One region of the Enterobacter sp. ECC-219 genome, then DNA from elsewhere that is predicted to be linked to it. Evidence: predicted binding sites of a transcription regulator. Region 1 holds the regulator's gene; each other region holds the start of a gene.
The links. The regulator PurR, encoded in region 1, represses purine synthesis genes. The targets are predictions, from matches to a motif close to CANGCAAACGTTTGCNTG.

Region 1 (4,213 bases):
GAAAGCCGGCAGGTACATATCGGTGGCCAAAAAGCCCAGCACGCTTAAGCCGCCGAGCCAGACTAAAAAACCTTTCCTGGGTTGCACTGTTTTATTCTCCTGAGGAGGCAGGTATACGTTGGCGCTGAGTGTAGGGAGTGCAAAGCCGCTTGTGAAACGCTAATATTTGGCGGGTGCATTCAAATTTTTTGCAGGCAGAAAATGTGGTCAGATTATTCTCTTGAAGTGGTCGATGCTGTCGCGCGTAACGGCAGCTTTAGCGGGGCGGCGCAGGAGCTACATCGCGTCCCTTCGGCTATCAGCTATACCGTACGTCAGCTTGAGGAGTGGCTGGCGGTACCGCTGTTTGAACGGCGGCATCGTGATGTGGAATTAACGCCTGCAGGGGCGTGGTTTTTGAAGGAAGGGCGTTCTGTTATCAAAAAAATGCAGATCACCCGCGAGCAGTGCCAGCAGATCGCGAACGGCTGGCGGGGACACCTTTCCATTGCGGTGGATAACATCGTTAAGCCCGAGCGCACCCGGCAGATGATTGTCGATTTCTACCGTCATTTTTCTGACGTCGAACTGTGGGTTTCGCAGGAGGTGTTCAACGGCGTCTGGGATGCGCTGGCGGACGGCAGGGCAGAGATGGCCATTGGGGCCACGCAGGCGATCCCGGTCGGGGGGCGTTACGCCTTTCGCGATATGGGTATGCTGAGCTGGAAATGCGTGGTGGCAAGCGATCATCCGCTGGCGAAGATGGGAGGGCCGCTGAGCGATGATACGCTGCGCGGCTGGCCGTCGCTGGTGCTGGAGGATACCTCCCGCTCGCTGCCCAAGCGTATCACCTGGCTTTTGGACAACCAGCGGCGGGTGGTGGCCCCTGACTGGGAATCGTCGGCGACGTGCCTCAGCGCCGGGCTCTGCGTCGCGATGGTACCCGTTCATTTTGCGCGACCGCGAATCGACACCGGTGAGTGGGTTGAGCTGGCCCTGGAGAATCCGTTCCCGGATGCGGCCTGCTGCCTCACCTGGCAACAAAATGATGTTTCGCCGGCGATGGCCTGGCTTCTGGATTATCTGGGGGACAGCGAAACGCTTAACCGGGAGTGGCTGAGGGAGCCAGCCTGACTGGCTCCGCAATGAGATTAACGACGGTAGTCGCGGAACGGGCCATCCGCAACGGAACGGCGTTCGATAAGGCGAGGGTGAACTTCAATGGACTGCGACTCTTCACGTTTGTTGACGATCCTGTCCAGCAGCATATTGAAGGCGGTTTCACCCAGCGAATCTTTCGGCTGGTGAATGGTGGTCAACGCTGGCGTGAAGAAGCGCGCGTTGCGCACGTTGTCATACCCGATCACGGAGATGTCCTGCGGGACGCGCAGACCCAGCTCATCGGCCGCACAGAGGGCGCCCATCGCCATGATGTCCCCCCCGCAGAAGACGGCGGTCGGGCGGTGCGGCTGGGAGACGATCTGCTGCATCGCGCGGTAGCCTGATTCCGGCTCAAAGTCGCCCTGCACGATCCAATTTTCCGGCACGGTAATCAGCGCTTCTTCCATCGCTTTCATAAAGCCGGCCAGACGGCCCGCGCCGGTGTTGCGCTCCAGCGGACCCGGGATCACGCCAATCTCGCGATGGCCGCGCTCAATCAGATAACGGCCGGCCATATAGCCGCCCTCAAAGGCGTTATCGATAACCGAATCGGTGAAATCCGCGCGCGCTTCGCCCCAGTCCATCACCACCATCGGAATATGGCGATACTCTTCCAGCATCGACAGCACGGATTCCGGGTACTCGGAACACATTACCAGCAGGCCATCCACGCGCTTTTGCGCCATCATCGACAGGTAGGCGCGCTGTTTTTCAATGCTGTTCCATGCGTTGCCGAGAATCAGGGTATAGCCTTTCTGGAAGCAGTTTTTCTCCACCGCTTCAATGATCTCGGCAAAATAGGCCGCTTCACTGCTGGTCGCCAGTAATCCAATGGACTTGGTGTGATTGACCTTGAGGCTGCGCGCAACCGCGCTTGGCGAATAGTGCAGCTCTTTGATCGCTGCCCAGACCGCGTTGCGCGTCTCTTCCGCCACGAAGCGGGTTTTGTTAATTACATGTGATACGGTTGTAGTGGAAACGTTTGCGCGTTTTGCTACGTCTTTAATTGTTGCCATTAAATGTCACTCCAGACCATATCCTAAGCTCCTGAAAAACTTGAAGGTAAACGTTTGCCTTCTCTCACCCTTATCACGCAATTTTGGATTGCGGCACGCCAGGAAAACGACACGGGACGTCAGGAGGGGGTCAATGGCCGGTACGCTAATAAATTTAGCGTGGAATTTTGGCCTATCTTGATGAAAAGGGGAAGAGGTAAAGTGGTTATCAGTATAAATCCAGGAAGATTTTTGACGGAATCTGTGCAAAAATGAGCAAGCTCACTTTTCGTGGGGGGATTAAAAGGAGAAAAATTGATGAGTTCCGATCTGAAGTTTTCGCTGTTCACCACCGTTGTTGTGCTGGCTCTGATTGTCGCGGCCGGTCTGACGGCTGCGCTGCACTGATTTACGCGGAGGGAGAGCCTTCTCCCTCCCCATCGCCGCGATTGTTACTTCTCTGGCAAAAATCTTTTGCCATTTTGTTAACTTCTCATTTTTTGTGATTGATGTCATGCTTTCCGCTTCTTTGTTCTGTGTCACCACATGACACGGCATCCGGAGTTGACGCATGAAAATCAATTTTCCCCTGCTGGCCCTGGCGATTGGCGCTTTTGGGATTGGCACCACTGAATTCTCCCCGATGGGGTTACTGCCTGTTATTGCCCGGGGCGTAGACGTCTCGATCCCTGCGGCAGGCATGTTAATCAGCGCCTACGCCATCGGCGTGATGGTGGGGGCGCCGCTGATGACGCTTCTGCTTTCTCACCGGGCGCGCCGCAATGCGCTGATTTTCCTGATGGCGATTTTCACTCTGGGCAACGTGCTTTCGGCCATTTCGCCGGACTACACCACCCTGATGCTGTCGCGCATTCTGACCAGCCTGAACCACGGCGCGTTCTTTGGGCTGGGCTCGGTCGTGGCCGCAAGCGTAGTGCCAAAACACAAGCAGGCAAGCGCTGTAGCGACCATGTTTATGGGGCTGACGATTGCCAACATTGGCGGGGTGCCGGCGGCAACCTGGCTGGGGGAAGCGATCGGCTGGCGTATGTCCTTCCTGGCGACGGCCGGGCTGGGCGTGGTCGCAATGGTGGCGTTGTTCTTCTCTCTGCCGAAAGGAAGAGCAGGAGAACGTCCGGAAGTGCGTAAAGAGCTGGCGGTGCTGATGCGCCCGCAGGTGCTCTCCGCGCTGCTCACCACGGTGCTGGGGGCAGGGGCGATGTTTACCCTCTACACCTATATTTCACCGGTGCTGCACGATATCACCCACGCAACGCCTCTTTTCGTTACCGCGATGCTGGTGCTGATTGGCGTCGGCTTCTCGATCGGCAACTATCTCGGCGGGAAATTTGCTGACCGTTCCGTGAGCGGGACGCTGAAAGGCTTCTTAACCCTGCTGATTGTCATTATGGTTGCTATCCCGTGGCTGGCGCGTAATGAGTTCGGAGCGGCGATTGCGATGGTCGTCTGGGGGGCCGCAACCTTTGCCGTGGTGCCGCCGCTGCAGATGCGCGTGATGCGTGTCGCCCATGAGGCGCCGGGCCTCTCGTCTTCCGTGAATATCGGGGCGTTCAATCTCGGCAATGCGCTGGGCGCAGCTGCCGGAGGTGCCGTGATTTCAGGTGGTCTGGGGTACAGTTTTGTGCCGGTGATGGGGGCCATTATTGCAGCGCTCGGCCTGCTGCTGGTAATGATGTCCGGCCGTAAACAGCCTGAAGCCGTTTGCACGGCGGAATAAGCAAAAACGCAGAAGGGCGAACCCTTCTGCGTGTCTTTTACGCGGCGAAATTCTTCGCGACAAATTCCCAGTTAACCAGCGCCCAGAAGTGTTCCAGGTAGTTCGGGCGCGCGTTGCGGTAATCAATGTAGTAAGCGTGTTCCCACACGTCCACGGTCATCAGCGGCGTAGCGCTGGTGGTCAGCGGGGTGCCCGCGTTAGACGTGGACACGATAGCCAGTTTGCCATCCGCCTCTTTTACCAGCCACGTCCAGCCAGAACCGAAGTTCTTGATGGCTGCATCGGTAAACTTCGTCTTAAACTCGGCGAAGCTGCCAAAAGCGGCGTTAATCGCGGCCGC
Region 2 (4,213 bases), 1.7 Mb from region 1:
CAGCATGGTCGCGTGCAGCGCCTGACGGTCGAATTTACGCAATACGCTGATGAACTCATCCGATGCGCCTTTTGGCGGACGCGGACGCCCACCGTACACCTGATCCCCCACCAGCGGATGGGTAATGTGCGCCATGTGAACGCGGATCTGGTGAGTACGCCCGGTTTCCAGGCGCAGACGCAGGCGGGTATGAATACGGAAGTGCTCCATAATGCGATAGTGCGTCACCGCAGGTTTACCCATCGGATGCACCGACATATGGGTACGTTTCGTCGGGTGACGGCTGATCGGCTCTTCTACCGTGCCGCCAGCAGTCATGTGCCCAATCGCCACCGCTTCATATTCGCGGGTGATTTCACGCAGCTGCAGTGATTCCACCAGACGAGTTTGAGCAGGAACAGTCTTCGCCACTACCATCAGACCGGTGGTGTCTTTATCCAGACGGTGAACGATGCCTGCACGTGGAACATCCGCGATCGGCGGATAATAATGGAGAAGTGCATTAAGCACCGTACCGTCAGGATTACCCGCGCCCGGATGTACAACCAGGTCGCGCGGCTTGTTGATCACCAGAATGTCATCATCTTCATAGACGATGTCCAGCGGGATATCCTGCGGCTCGAAGCGGATTTCCTCTTCGATTTCAGCATTGATGGCAACAGCTTCCCCACCAAACACTTTCTCTTTTGGTTTGTCCCAGATCTTGCCGTTTACCAGCACACGCTGGTCAAGGATCCATTCTTTTATGCGTGAACGCGAATAATCAGGGAACAATTCGGCCAAAGCCTGATCTAAGCGTTGACCGAGCTGATTTTCGGAGACTGTTGCGGTGAGTTCTACTCGTTGTGCCATAAACTGCTTCTTTGTTTAACGTTGGGTTTTACGGCTTTGCCGTTTAATATAGTGTGCTATTGTAGCTGGTCTTAATCGGGAGCAGGAACAGAGTTTCTCCCGGACAAACATTTGAGGAAAGTCAAAACGTCATGACGCGCATGAAATATCTGGTGGCAGCGGCCACGTTGAGCCTGGCTTTGGTGGGCTGCTCCGGTTCGAATGAACAGGTCCCTGACAATCCGCCGAATGAAATCTATGCGACTGCACAACAAAAGTTGCAGGACGGTAACTGGAAACAGGCGATAACGCAACTGGAAGCGTTGGATAATCGCTATCCGTTTGGTCCGTATTCGCAGCAGGTACAGTTAGATCTCATCTACGCCTACTACAAAAATGCCGATCTGCCGCTGGCTCAGGCAACTATCGATCGTTTCATGCGTCTGAACCCGACTCATCCTAACATCGATTACGTCATGTACATGCGCGGTCTGACCAACATGGCGCTGGATGACAGTGCGCTGCAGGGCTTCTTCGGCGTGGATCGTTCCGACCGTGACCCGCAGCATGCGCGCGATGCCTTCAATGACTTCTCCAAGCTGGTGCGCGGCTATCCGAACAGTCAGTACGTCACCGACGCAACCAAACGTCTGGTGTTCCTGAAAGATCGTCTGGCAAAGTATGAATACTCCGTTGCGGAATACTATACCCGCCGTGGCGCATGGGTTGCTGTGGTTAACCGCGTAGAAGGTATGCTGCGTGATTATCCGGATACTCAGGCAACGCGTGACGGCCTGAAGCTGATGGAAAATGCTTACCGTCAGATGCAGATGACCGCTCAGGCTGAAAAAGTGGCGAAAATCATCGCCGCGAACAGCAGCAACACCTGATATCGCTTCAATGCAAAACGGCAGCCAGAAGGCTGCCGTTTCTTTATTCATTTCAGACATCCGCTGAAGCGCTTTAGCCTCAACACATCCCGTCAACTATGACCGCAATTCGTACCTTCCACAAGGTAAATCTCACCTCTTCCTGCCCTGCCTCACAAAAAAGATTCCCTGACAAAAACCGACAAAATAACGTGATCTAAATCACACATTTTGACATTAGGTCGGGTATGCTGGAATCACCAAGACGGAAAGACAAGAGGTAAAATTTATGACAATGAACATTACCAGTAAACAAATGGAAATTACTCCGGCAATTCGCCAGCACGTCGCAGACCGTCTCGCCAAACTGGATAAATGGCAAACTCATTTGATTAATCCACATATCATCCTGTCCAAGGAGCCCCAGGGTTTCATCGCTGACGCAACTATCAATACTCCAAACGGCCATCTGGTCGCCAGCGCAAAACACGAGGATATGTACACCGCTATTAACGATTTGATCAACAAGCTGGAACGGCAGCTCAATAAAGTGCAACACAAAGGTGAAGCCCGTCGCGCCGCAACATCGGTGAAAGACGCCAGCTTCGCGGAAGAAGTTGAAGAAGAGTAATCCTTTAAATTGAGTGTACCGCCAACGCGCCTTCGGGCGCGTTTTTTATTGACAGGGTGAAAACAGTACGGGTACTTTAACGGTATCAATCACAGGATGACTTTATGAAACTTACGCCGTTCTTCTTCGCATTCTTTTTTACCTTCCCCTGAACGGGAGGCGTTTCGTCGTGTGATAAAGAATGCGAAGACGAACAACAAGGCCTCCCACACCGGGGGGCCTTTTTTATTGATAACGATAAAATGAGACAGGCAACACTATGACACCGGAAAACCCGTTACTGGATCTGCGAGTAAAAATCAGCGCGCTGGATGAAAAATTGCTGGCGCTGCTGGCCGAACGCCGCGCGCTCGCCATTGAAGTAGGCAAAGCCAAACTGGACTCCCATCGCCCGGTGCGTGATATCGACCGCGAGCGCGACCTGCTGGAGCGTCTGATCCAGCTAGGCAGAGCGCATCACCTCGATGCCCATTACATCACCCGGTTGTTCCAGCTCATCATCGAAGACTCCGTTCTCACCCAGCAAGCGTTACTCCAGCAGCATCTGAACAAAACCAACCCGCACTCGGCACGCATCGCCTTCCTCGGGCCTAAAGGCTCCTACTCTCACCTGGCCGCACGTCAATATGCCGCGCGCCACTTCGAAGAATTTATTGAGAGCGGCTGTGCGAAGTTTGCCGACATTTTTAACCAGGTCGAGACCGGCCAGGCCGATTACGCCGTCGTGCCGATTGAAAACACCAGCTCCGGTGCCATTAACGACGTCTATGATTTACTGCAGCACACCAGCCTGTCACTGGTCGGCGAGCTGACGATCCCTATCGATCACTGCGTGCTGGTCTCCGGCTCAACCGACCTGAGCACGATCGAAACCGTGTACAGCCATCCGCAGCCGTTCCAGCAGTGTAGCCAGTTCCTGAACCGCTATCCGAACTGGAAAATTGAGTACACCGAAAGCACCTCGGCGGCGATGGAAAAAGTGGCGCAGGCCAACTCCCCAACCGTTGCAGCGCTCGGCAGCGAAGCGGGCGGCGCGCTGTATGGACTGCAAGTGCTGGAACGCAACCTGGCAAACCAGACGCAAAACATCACCCGTTTCGTGGTGCTGGCCCGCAAGGCAATCAACGTGTCAGACCAGGTGCCGGCGAAAACCACGCTGCTGATGGCAACCGGCCAGCAGGCCGGCGCGCTGGTTGAAGCCCTGCTGGTGCTGCGCAACCACAACCTGATCATGACCAAACTGGAATCACGCCCAATCCACGGTAACCCGTGGGAAGAGATGTTCTACCTCGATATCCAGGCCAACCTGGAGTCAGCTTCCATGCAGAAAGCCCTGCGCGAACTCGGCGAAATCACGCGCTCCATGAAAGTGCTGGGCTGCTATCCGAGCGAAAACGTCGTCCCGGTTGACCCGGCTTAACGTTCGATAAACCGACTTTTCTTCATCCCTGCTACGCTGACAGGCAGGGTGAAGATGCCGCCGGAGAGCGGATACTTCTCCACCTCCTCCGCATCCATATTTTCCCGCGTGGTGGTAATGAACAGCGTTTTCATGTCATCGCCGCCAAAGCAGACCATCGTCGGGCAACGCACCGGCATGCGGTATTCTTCCAGTTGCTCCCCTTGCGGAGAAAAACGCGCAATACGCCAGCCGTCAAACAGCGCGCTCCAGTAGCAGCCTTCCACATCCATCGCCGCGCCGTCGGGTATCCCTTCTCCCGCTTTAAACTGACGAAACACCTCGCGCCTGCCAGGGTCACCATGCTCATCAAGCGGCGTACGGTAAATTACGCCGTTTGGCGTGTCGGAGGTAAACATCCACCGCTTATCCGGGCTAAACGCTAAGCCGTTGTGCCCGTGAATATCGCACTGGATCACCTTC
Region 3 (4,213 bases), 870 kb from region 1:
AGTTGGCGGAAGTAACCGAAGCTGGCGCACAGTTTGCCATCAGCCCGGGCCTGACCGAGCCGCTGCTGAAGGCCGCGACAGAAGGCACGATTCCTTTGATCCCGGGCATCAGCACCGTTTCAGAACTGATGCTGGGCATGGACTACGGTCTGAAAGAGTTCAAATTCTTCCCGGCAGAAGCTAATGGCGGTACTAAAGCGCTGCAGGCGATTGCGGGTCCCTTCTCTCAGGTACGTTTCTGCCCGACTGGGGGTATCTCTCCGGCGAACTACCGCGACTACCTGGCGCTGAAAAGCGTGCTGTGCATCGGTGGCTCATGGCTGGTACCGGCGGATGCGCTGGAAGCGGGCGACTGGGATCGCATCACGAAACTGGCTCGCGAAGCGGTTGAAGGCGCGAAGCAGTAACTTATTCGCAGCATGAAAAACGGGCCTTTCGGCCCGTTTTTTCTATCCTGCTATCTTAACGTTCGCTGCCGCCGCTTTTGCTCTTGCTACGGCCTCGTCAACCTTATCCCCGATGGCTAACGCCACGCCCAGACGACGCGTGCCGTCGATCTCCGGCTTGCCGAACAGACGGACCTGCAGGCCTGCGCCAACCGCACCTTCGACGTTATCAAACGTCACATTCTGGCTGGTCAACTGTGGCAGGATCACCGCCGAGGCCGCCGGGCCGTACTGACGGATGCCGCCAACCGGCAGGTCGAGGAAGGCGCGCACGTGCAGGGCGAACTCGGAGAGATCCTGCGAAATGAGCGTAACCATCCCGGTGTCATGCGGGCGAGGGGAGACTTCGCTGAAAATCACCTCGTCACCGCAAACGAACAGTTCCACGCCGAACAGGCCGTAGCCGCCCAGGGCCAGAACGGTTTTACGGGCAATCTCCCGGGCACGCTCCAGCGCCAGGGGGCTCATCTGCTGCGGTTGCCAGGATTCGCGGTAATCGCCATCTTCCTGACGGTGACCTATCGGGTCGCAGAAATGGACGCCGTCCACGGCGCTGACGGTGAGCAGAGTGATTTCGAAATCAAACTTCACCACGCCTTCGACAATGACGCGACCGGCACCGGCACGGCCACCCTGTTGCGCATAATCCCACGCGCTATCCAGCGCGCTGCTGTCGCGAATAAAGCTCTGACCTTTACCGGAAGAGCTCATCACCGGCTTAATGATGCACGGGTAGCCAATCTCCTCGACGGCCTGCAGGAATGCGGTTTTGTCGCCCGCAAAACGGTAGCGTGAGGTCGGCAGCCCCAGCTCCTCCGCCGCCAGGCGGCGAATGCCTTCACGGTTCATGGTCAGTTTTGCCGCTCTGGCGCAGGGCACCACGCGCTGGCCTTCCTGCTCAAGCGCGATCAGCGTATCGGTTGCGATAGCTTCAATTTCCGGCACGACGTAATCCGGTTTCTCCTGCATGATGAGCGTACGCAGGGCATCGCCGTCCAGCATGTTAATCACATAAGAACGATGGGCGACGTGCATGGCGGGCGCGTCAGCGTAGCGGTCTACGGCAATCACTTCCACCCCTAAGCGCTGACACTCAATGGCGACTTCTTTACCCAGTTCACCCGATCCCAACAGCATCACGCGCGTCGCCGCAGGCCGCAGCGCGGTTCCTAAACGAGTCATAATATTCCCCCTGAAAAAGATGCGCGCAGTATAAACGAAAACGTTTGCGTCTGTCTTGCGCAGGGCAAAAAGGCAGATGAGAAATTTGCGCTTCTTTAGCCTTAGCGGACATTTCCTGACGCCTGCTCGCATACGCTGTGGAAAATGTTAACCGTTAAGCGAGGGAATCCATGTCAGGCTGGTTAAATCAACTGCAATCCATGTTAGGACAGAAAACGTCAGGTTCCGGCGAGCAGGGGCTGAGCAAGCTGCTGGTACCGGGGGCACTCGGCGGGCTGGCAGGGCTGCTGGTTGCCAATAAATCCTCACGCAAGCTGCTGGCGAAGTACGGTACCGGCGCGCTGCTGGCCGGTGGTGGTGCCATCGCTGGCACCGTGCTGTGGAACAAATACAAGGATAAAGTGCGGGCGGCGCACCGCGATGAACCTCACTATGGCGAGCATACTTCTCCGCTGGATTTGCGCACGGAGCGGCTTATTCTCGCGCTGGTGTTTGCCGCCAAAAGCGACGGGCACATTGATGATAAAGAGAGAGCGGCTATCGAACAGCAGTTGCGCGAAGCCGGGGTTGAAGAGCAGGGCAGAACGCTGGTGGCTCAGGCCATTGAGCAGCCGCTCGATCCGCAGCGTCTGGCGCTGAACGTGAAAAATGAGGAAGAAGCGCTGGAACTTTATTTCCTCAGCTGTGCCGCCATCGATATCGATCACTTTATGGAACGCAGCTATCTCAACGCCCTCGGCGATGCGCTGAAAATCCCTCAGGACGTACGCGAAGGGATAGAAAAAGATATCCGGGAGCAAAAACAGACGCTACAGGGCTAACTCTCGCCCCGGTGGTCATGTTTCGCTTGCATCATGCGCGGGTTTTGCCAACCTTATAGGGTGTAAAACTCAAAAGAATGATGACATGCCACCGAAAGCCCGACGTACTCCTTATGCGATCGTCACGCATGGCGATACGCGTATAGATAATTACTACTGGCTCCGGGATGATTCGCGTTCCCGGCCAGAGGTGCTCGACTACCTGCACGAAGAAAACGACTATGGTCGCAAGGTCATGTCCAGCCAGCAGGCGCTTCAGGACCAGCTGCTGAACGAAATGGTGCAGCGCATTCCCCAGCGCGATATCTCCGCGCCGTGGACCAAAAACGGCTATCGCTATCGCCATATTTACGAGCCCGGCAATGAGTATCCCATCTATCAGCGACAGTCGGTATTAAGCGCCGAGTGGGATGAATGGGACATTCTGCTGGATGCGAACCAGCGAGCCGCCCACAGCGAGTTTTATACCCTGGGCGGCATGTCCATCTCCCCGGACAACACCATAATGGCGCTGGCGGAGGATTATCTCTCCCGTCGCCAGTACGGCCTGCGTTTTCGCAATCTGGAAACCGGCAACTGGTATCCGGAAATGCTGGAAAATGTCTCCCCGGATTTTGTCTGGGCGAACGATTCCGAGACGGTCTACTACGTCAAAAAGCATGCTTCCACGCTGCTGCCTTATCAGGTGTGGCGCCATACCGTAGGCACGGACTCAGCCGATGACGAGCTGGTCTATGAAGAGAAAGACGAAACGTTTTATGTCAGCCTGCATAAAACCTCCTCGCGCCACTATGTGATTATCTTCCTGGCCAGCGCCACCACCTCGGAAGTACTGCTTCTGGATGCCGAACTGCCTGATGCCCAGCCGCTCTGCTTCCTGCCGCGCCGCAAGGATCACGAGTACAGCCTGGATCACTTCCAGCACAGCTTTTATCTGCGTTCGAATCGCGAGGGCAAAAACTTTGGTCTGTACAAAACCAAGGTGCGCGACGAGCGCAAGTGGGAGGTGCTTATCCCCGCGCGGGATCAGGTGATGCTGGAAGGGTTCACGCTGTTTACCGACTGGCTGGTGGTGGAAGAGCGTCAGCGGGGGCTGACCAGCATCCGGCAGATCAACCGTAAAACGCGTGAGGTGATTGGGATTGCGTTCGACGATCCGGCCTACGTCACGTGGATCGGCTTCAACCCTGAACCCGAATCGTCGCGGCTGCGCTACGGCTACTCATCCATGACCACTCCGGATACGCTCTTCGAGCTGGATATGGATACCGGACAGCGCCAGGTGCTTAAGCAAACCGAAGTGAAGGGCTTTGATTCCGACAATTATCGCAGCGAACACCTGTGGGTCACCGCGCGCGACGGCGTTGAGGTCCCGGTTTCGCTCGTTTATCACAAGGCGCATTTTCAGAAAGGTAAAAATCCGATCCTGGTCTACGGCTACGGCTCCTATGGCTCCAGCATGGATGCTGACTTCAGCAGCAGCAGATTAAGCCTGCTCGATCGCGGCTTTGTTTTCGCTATTGCCCACATTCGCGGCGGCGGCGAGCTGGGGCAGCACTGGTATGAAGACGGGAAATTCCTGAAAAAGAAAAACACCTTCAACGACTATCTCGACGTCTGCGATGCGTTAATTGAACAAGGTTATGGCGATCCGCAGCTCTGCTTCGGCATGGGCGGCAGCGCGGGCGGAATGTTGATGGGTGCCGTCATCAATCAGCGCCCCGATCGCTTTAAGGGCATTGTTGCGCAGGTTCCGTTTGTTGA
Region 4 (4,213 bases), 280 kb from region 1:
ACGTTTAGCCCTGCCTGCGTTGCGTAATAACCGGCGGCCGATCCAACGGAGCCGCTACCAATAATGATTAAGTCGTATCTCATATGCATCTCGTAAACTTACGGTTTGTTAGCAGAGTAATTAACAACGCGGGCGCAAACAAGCGGGAAATAAATAAGGCACCGCGAGGGTGCCTGTTGAGTGAAAAGTGGGCATACGGTTAGTGCCGTTTATACTCATTTTCCTGATAGTCGCCAGATTCTATTTTTGCAATGCCTGCCTCTAAAATAGAAATAAACTGACGGGCGACGTCTGTTGTTAGCCACAGCGTCTGTCCAACTTCCGCTTCGTCACGGTTGAGTTGATTTGGGGTCTGGTAGTGCAAACGCAGCATCAGCGCATCGTAGCTATCTACGGTACTGATATCCCAGCCTACAAGCGGATGGGTCTGGATGACTTCGTTATTCTTTTCCATTATAACCCCCTAAATGCGTGTTAGAAGACAACGGCTCTGAGGTTCAATGCATGTTTTTCTGAAAGCTTCTTCAGTATACCAAGTAATAAGGGTTCCAACGGGAAAAATAAACAGGTAGCAACACATTTTTCTGCTTTTTAGGATTGTTCGAACAATAAAACACCATATCGTTCACGATTTTCTAAGAAGATGCTGAATTAATTTGAACGTCAGGAATGACAGGCAAAAAAAAGCCGGGGCGACCCGGCAAAAAAACACAATGAGGGAGCAGTGTTAATCGGTAATGAACCAGTCGTCTGCGCTTTCCCACGTTTCCTGCAGGATTTCGCTTATGCGATCTTTATCTTCTTTTGCGGCACCCATGACGGAGAGGTTGTTCGCTGCGGCGTAACGAACCGTTACGGCGCCCGCGTTATCGGGAAAAGTGTTGTTAATACGACGGGATAATTCGCCTGCCAGTGCATCAAGCGCGCCGGCAGGCAGAACGGTAGTTTTGGCTATGGTGACTTCAATACGCATAAATGCCCCCTGTGTAATATACTGTTTATTTATACAGGCATATTATCGGTTTGACAACAAGGGGCGTTGATTTTTTAGCGTTTTACCGTCCAGTTTACGGTTTCACCTGCCAGGAAGGGGATCAGCGCGTCATCCGTCAGCGCAATGGACTCCTCAACCTGGCTCGCTTTACGCTCCAGCTCAATGAAGGTCTCATTGACCGGCAGGCCGTAGAAGCGCGGGCCGTTGAGGGAGCAGAACGCTTCGAAATGCTCCAGCGCGTTCATCTCTTCAAATACGGTTGCGTAGCTGGCAAGGGCGGTTGGAGCGTTGAAACAGCCCGCGCAGCCGCAGCTTGCCTCTTTGCGATGGCGGGCGTGAGGCGCGGAGTCTGTGCCAAGGAACGCACGCGTGAATCCGCTGGCGACCAGCTCGCGCAGCGCCTGCTGGTGAACATTGCGCTTGAGGATCGGCAGGCAGTACAGGTGAGGGCGCACCCCGCCCACCAGCATATGGTTACGGTTAAACATCAGATGCTGTGGGGTGATGGTCGCGGCGATCAGCTCGTTGCCGTCGCGAACATACTCTGCCGCGTCTTTGGTGGTGATATGCTCAAAGACGACCTTAAGCGCCGGCAGACGCTGGCGCAGAGGCTCCATCACGGTCTCGATGAAACGGGCTTCACGGTCAAAGATGTCAATCTCCGCATGCGTTACTTCGCCGTGTACCAGCAGTGGCATGCCCAGCTTCTGCATACGCTCCAGCACCGGCATGATGGCATCAATGCTGGTGACGCCGTGGCTGGAGTTGGTGGTGGCGTTCGCCGGGTAGAGTTTCGCCGCCGTAAATACGCCTTCGTTAAATCCGCGTTCCACCTCGTTCGGGTCCAGCGAATCGGTCAGGTAGCAGGTCATCAACGGGGTGAAATCATGTCCTGCCGGAACGGCATCCAGGATGCGCTGGCGGTAGGCTATCGCGGCATCGACGGTGGTGACTGGCGGAACCAGGTTTGGCATGACAATCGCGCGGCCATAAATTTCACTGGTATAGGGCACGACGGTTTTCAGCATATCGCCATCACGCAGATGGATATGCCAGTCGTCAGGGCGGCGGATTTGAAGAACCTGGGGTTGTGCAGTCATGGAAGCTCCGGCTTGTCAGGAATCAGTCATAAGGATGGCTGTTTTTGCCGGACACAAATCATAAGCGGAAACGTTTTCGTTTGCACACTTTTCCGTAAAAAAAAGGGCGCCGCAGCGCCCTTCAGGTTAATCGGTGAAAGGAATGATGATCTCTCCCGGCTTCACCTCTATCCCTTTTGCGTATTTCTTCGCGAGGGCTTCACCCTTGCTTTTGTCTTCGCTTAAGACGTACGCCGGCTGCTGATTAAAGTAGTTACGCAGCGACTGGTTCAGATAGGGCATCAGGGTTTGCAGAACCGGTGCCATCTTGTCCGGCGAAACCTGCGCATCGACCACTTCCATCTCCTGCAGGAAAATCGCCCCTTTCTCTTTATTGAAAACGGGGAGCGCCTTCAGCTTGAGCTTGATGTTGGCTTTCTGATTGCCAAATAGAGACGTCATATCAAGCGCGGCATCGCCTGCCAGCGTGACTTTATTCGGCTCTTCACGACCAATCTGGCTGGTGAGATTGGTAAGAACGATGTGGGCATCGGCCAGCCCCGGCACGCCAATGTCTTTAGAGAAATTGTTATGTTTTTCCAGCGCCTGATTAATTTCCTGCTCACTGACGGTATATTGCGTAAGCTGGTTACAGCCCACCAGCAGACCGCTGATGATAAGTGCGGCGGCAATGACAATTTTCTTCATAGTGTTCCTCAACGAAAAATCGGCGCTACTGTCCTGTTTCGTCAGTATGTCAGTGTGAAATGGCAGAAACCAGCAGAAAATACTGAGAAGTGTGGCGGGAGCATTCTCCCGCCGGAGGGAAGGGCTACGCGCCGGGTTCGAGCATGCCGCTCGCGCTGCGCTTCTGGCTGAACTGCCACCACAGGGCGAGAAGTGTCATGACGCCCACCACGCCGAGCATCATCCAGGGGAGCTCCGGCTGGTTCAGCGCTTTGCCGGCATCGAACAGCCAGCCGCCGCCGGCGTAACCCAGCGCACCGCCAAAGGCCAGTCCGAGGCGGCTGAAGCCCATATAGCTGCCGCGCGCACGCGCATCCGCAAGCGAGGCGCTCAGCGTTTCCCGGGCGGGCTCGGCGATGATAGAGCCGATGTAGAAGGTGCAGATCAGCATAAAAAGCTGCTGGAGCGTGTTTACCAGACCGATAGGCATCATGCTCAGCGTCATCAGAAACAGACCGGCCATCAGGCGATGCTCCAGGCGAAAACGCCGTTCACTCCAGCGGGCGATGGGGTAAAGCAGCGTCAGCGACAGGCAGGCTTCGATGGCGTACATCCATTTCACGGCTGCAGGCGTGCCCGCAATATCGTTCACTATGATTGGCAGCATCAGCATCACCTGTACGGCCAGCATGTAATAGCCGGTCAGGGTCAACACGTAGGTGACAAAACGCCTGTCGCGAAGCACCCTTCCGAGCCCCTCGCGTACCGGCGCTTTTACCGTAGACAGCTTCCAGGCCGGGAGATAGAGACCGTTAAACAGTGCGCACAGAATAAACAGCACCGCCCCGGCCGCGCAGACCAGACGGAAATCGTACTGCAGCAGCCAGCTGCCCAGCAGGGCGCCAACAACCGCCCCGGCGCTGTCCTGCATCATCAGAATGGAGAAGAAGCGGCCGCGGTGCTGCGGACGAATAAGCTTTACCACCAGCGCGGTACGCGGCGGGTCAAACAGGGTGCCCCCGATACCGGAGAGGAAGCAGGAGAACCACAGCAGCCAGGGCTCGTGGGCAACCGCCATCGTGGCAAAGCCTGCCGCGCGGAGCAGCATACCGGTAACGATCATCGGTTTAGCGCCAAAGCGGTCAGCGATCGCGCCGCCAAAGACGCCAAGACCCTGCTGGACAAACTGGCGTAGCCCCAGCGCAATGCCGACCATCAACGCCGCCCAGCCCATTTGATCGACAAAGCGGATCGAGATGAGGGGGAACACGACAAAAAAGCCGAGCACGACCAGCATGTTATCGACGAGCAGGAAATATTTACCCAGGCTCCTGGCCTGTGATACGCGGGACATTTTCCCTCCAGGGAAAATAAGAAGGTGAGCACGCTAACATTCTGCGGTGTCGCCGCGCTTTTTCCCACCCCTGCGCGCGACAATATTTTTTTATCAAAA

Region 2: a site for PurR is predicted at 1,875-1,892, ahead of raiA (ribosome-associated translation inhibitor RaiA). Genes of this name have one in related genera too.
Region 3: a site for PurR is predicted at 1,662-1,679, ahead of purT (formate-dependent phosphoribosylglycinamide formyltransferase). Genes of this name have one in related genera too.
Region 4: a site for PurR is predicted at 2,158-2,175, ahead of pyrC (dihydroorotase). Genes of this name have one in related genera too.

The regions. Positions count from the first base shown of each region.
Region 1 is NZ_CP143680.1:2,772,129-2,776,341, forward strand. Features, by position in the region: gene punC (purine nucleoside transporter PunC) at 1-87, opposite strand, end outside; gene punR (DNA-binding transcriptional activator PunR) at 202-1,113, shown strand; gene purR (HTH-type transcriptional repressor PurR) at 1,131-2,156, opposite strand; gene V1603_RS13185 (YnhF family membrane protein) at 2,454-2,543, shown strand; gene V1603_RS13190 (MFS transporter) at 2,707-3,873, shown strand; gene sodB (superoxide dismutase [Fe]) at 3,911-4,213, opposite strand, start outside.
Region 2 is NZ_CP143680.1:4,494,891-4,499,103, forward strand. Features, by position in the region: gene rluD (23S rRNA pseudouridine(1911/1915/1917) synthase RluD) at 1-852, opposite strand, end outside; gene bamD (outer membrane protein assembly factor BamD) at 984-1,721, shown strand; gene raiA (ribosome-associated translation inhibitor RaiA) at 1,990-2,331, shown strand; Phe leader region at 2,435-2,560, shown strand; gene pheL (pheA operon leader peptide PheL) at 2,436-2,483, shown strand; gene pheA (bifunctional chorismate mutase/prephenate dehydratase) at 2,591-3,751, shown strand; gene V1603_RS21375 (SMP-30/gluconolactonase/LRE family protein) at 3,748-4,213, opposite strand, start outside.
Region 3 is NZ_CP143680.1:3,638,901-3,643,113, reverse strand. Features, by position in the region: gene kdgA (bifunctional 4-hydroxy-2-oxoglutarate aldolase/2-dehydro-3-deoxy-phosphogluconate aldolase) at 1-407, shown strand, start outside; gene purT (formate-dependent phosphoribosylglycinamide formyltransferase) at 450-1,628, opposite strand; gene V1603_RS17285 (tellurite resistance TerB family protein) at 1,799-2,449, shown strand; gene ptrB (oligopeptidase B) at 2,535-4,213, shown strand, end outside.
Region 4 is NZ_CP143680.1:2,492,863-2,497,075, forward strand. Features, by position in the region: gene solA (N-methyl-L-tryptophan oxidase) at 1-83, opposite strand, end outside; gene bssS (biofilm formation regulator BssS) at 200-454, opposite strand; gene dinI (DNA damage-inducible protein I) at 728-973, opposite strand; gene pyrC (dihydroorotase) at 1,048-2,094, opposite strand; gene V1603_RS11735 (lipoprotein) at 2,221-2,781, opposite strand; gene mdtH (multidrug efflux MFS transporter MdtH) at 2,906-4,114, opposite strand.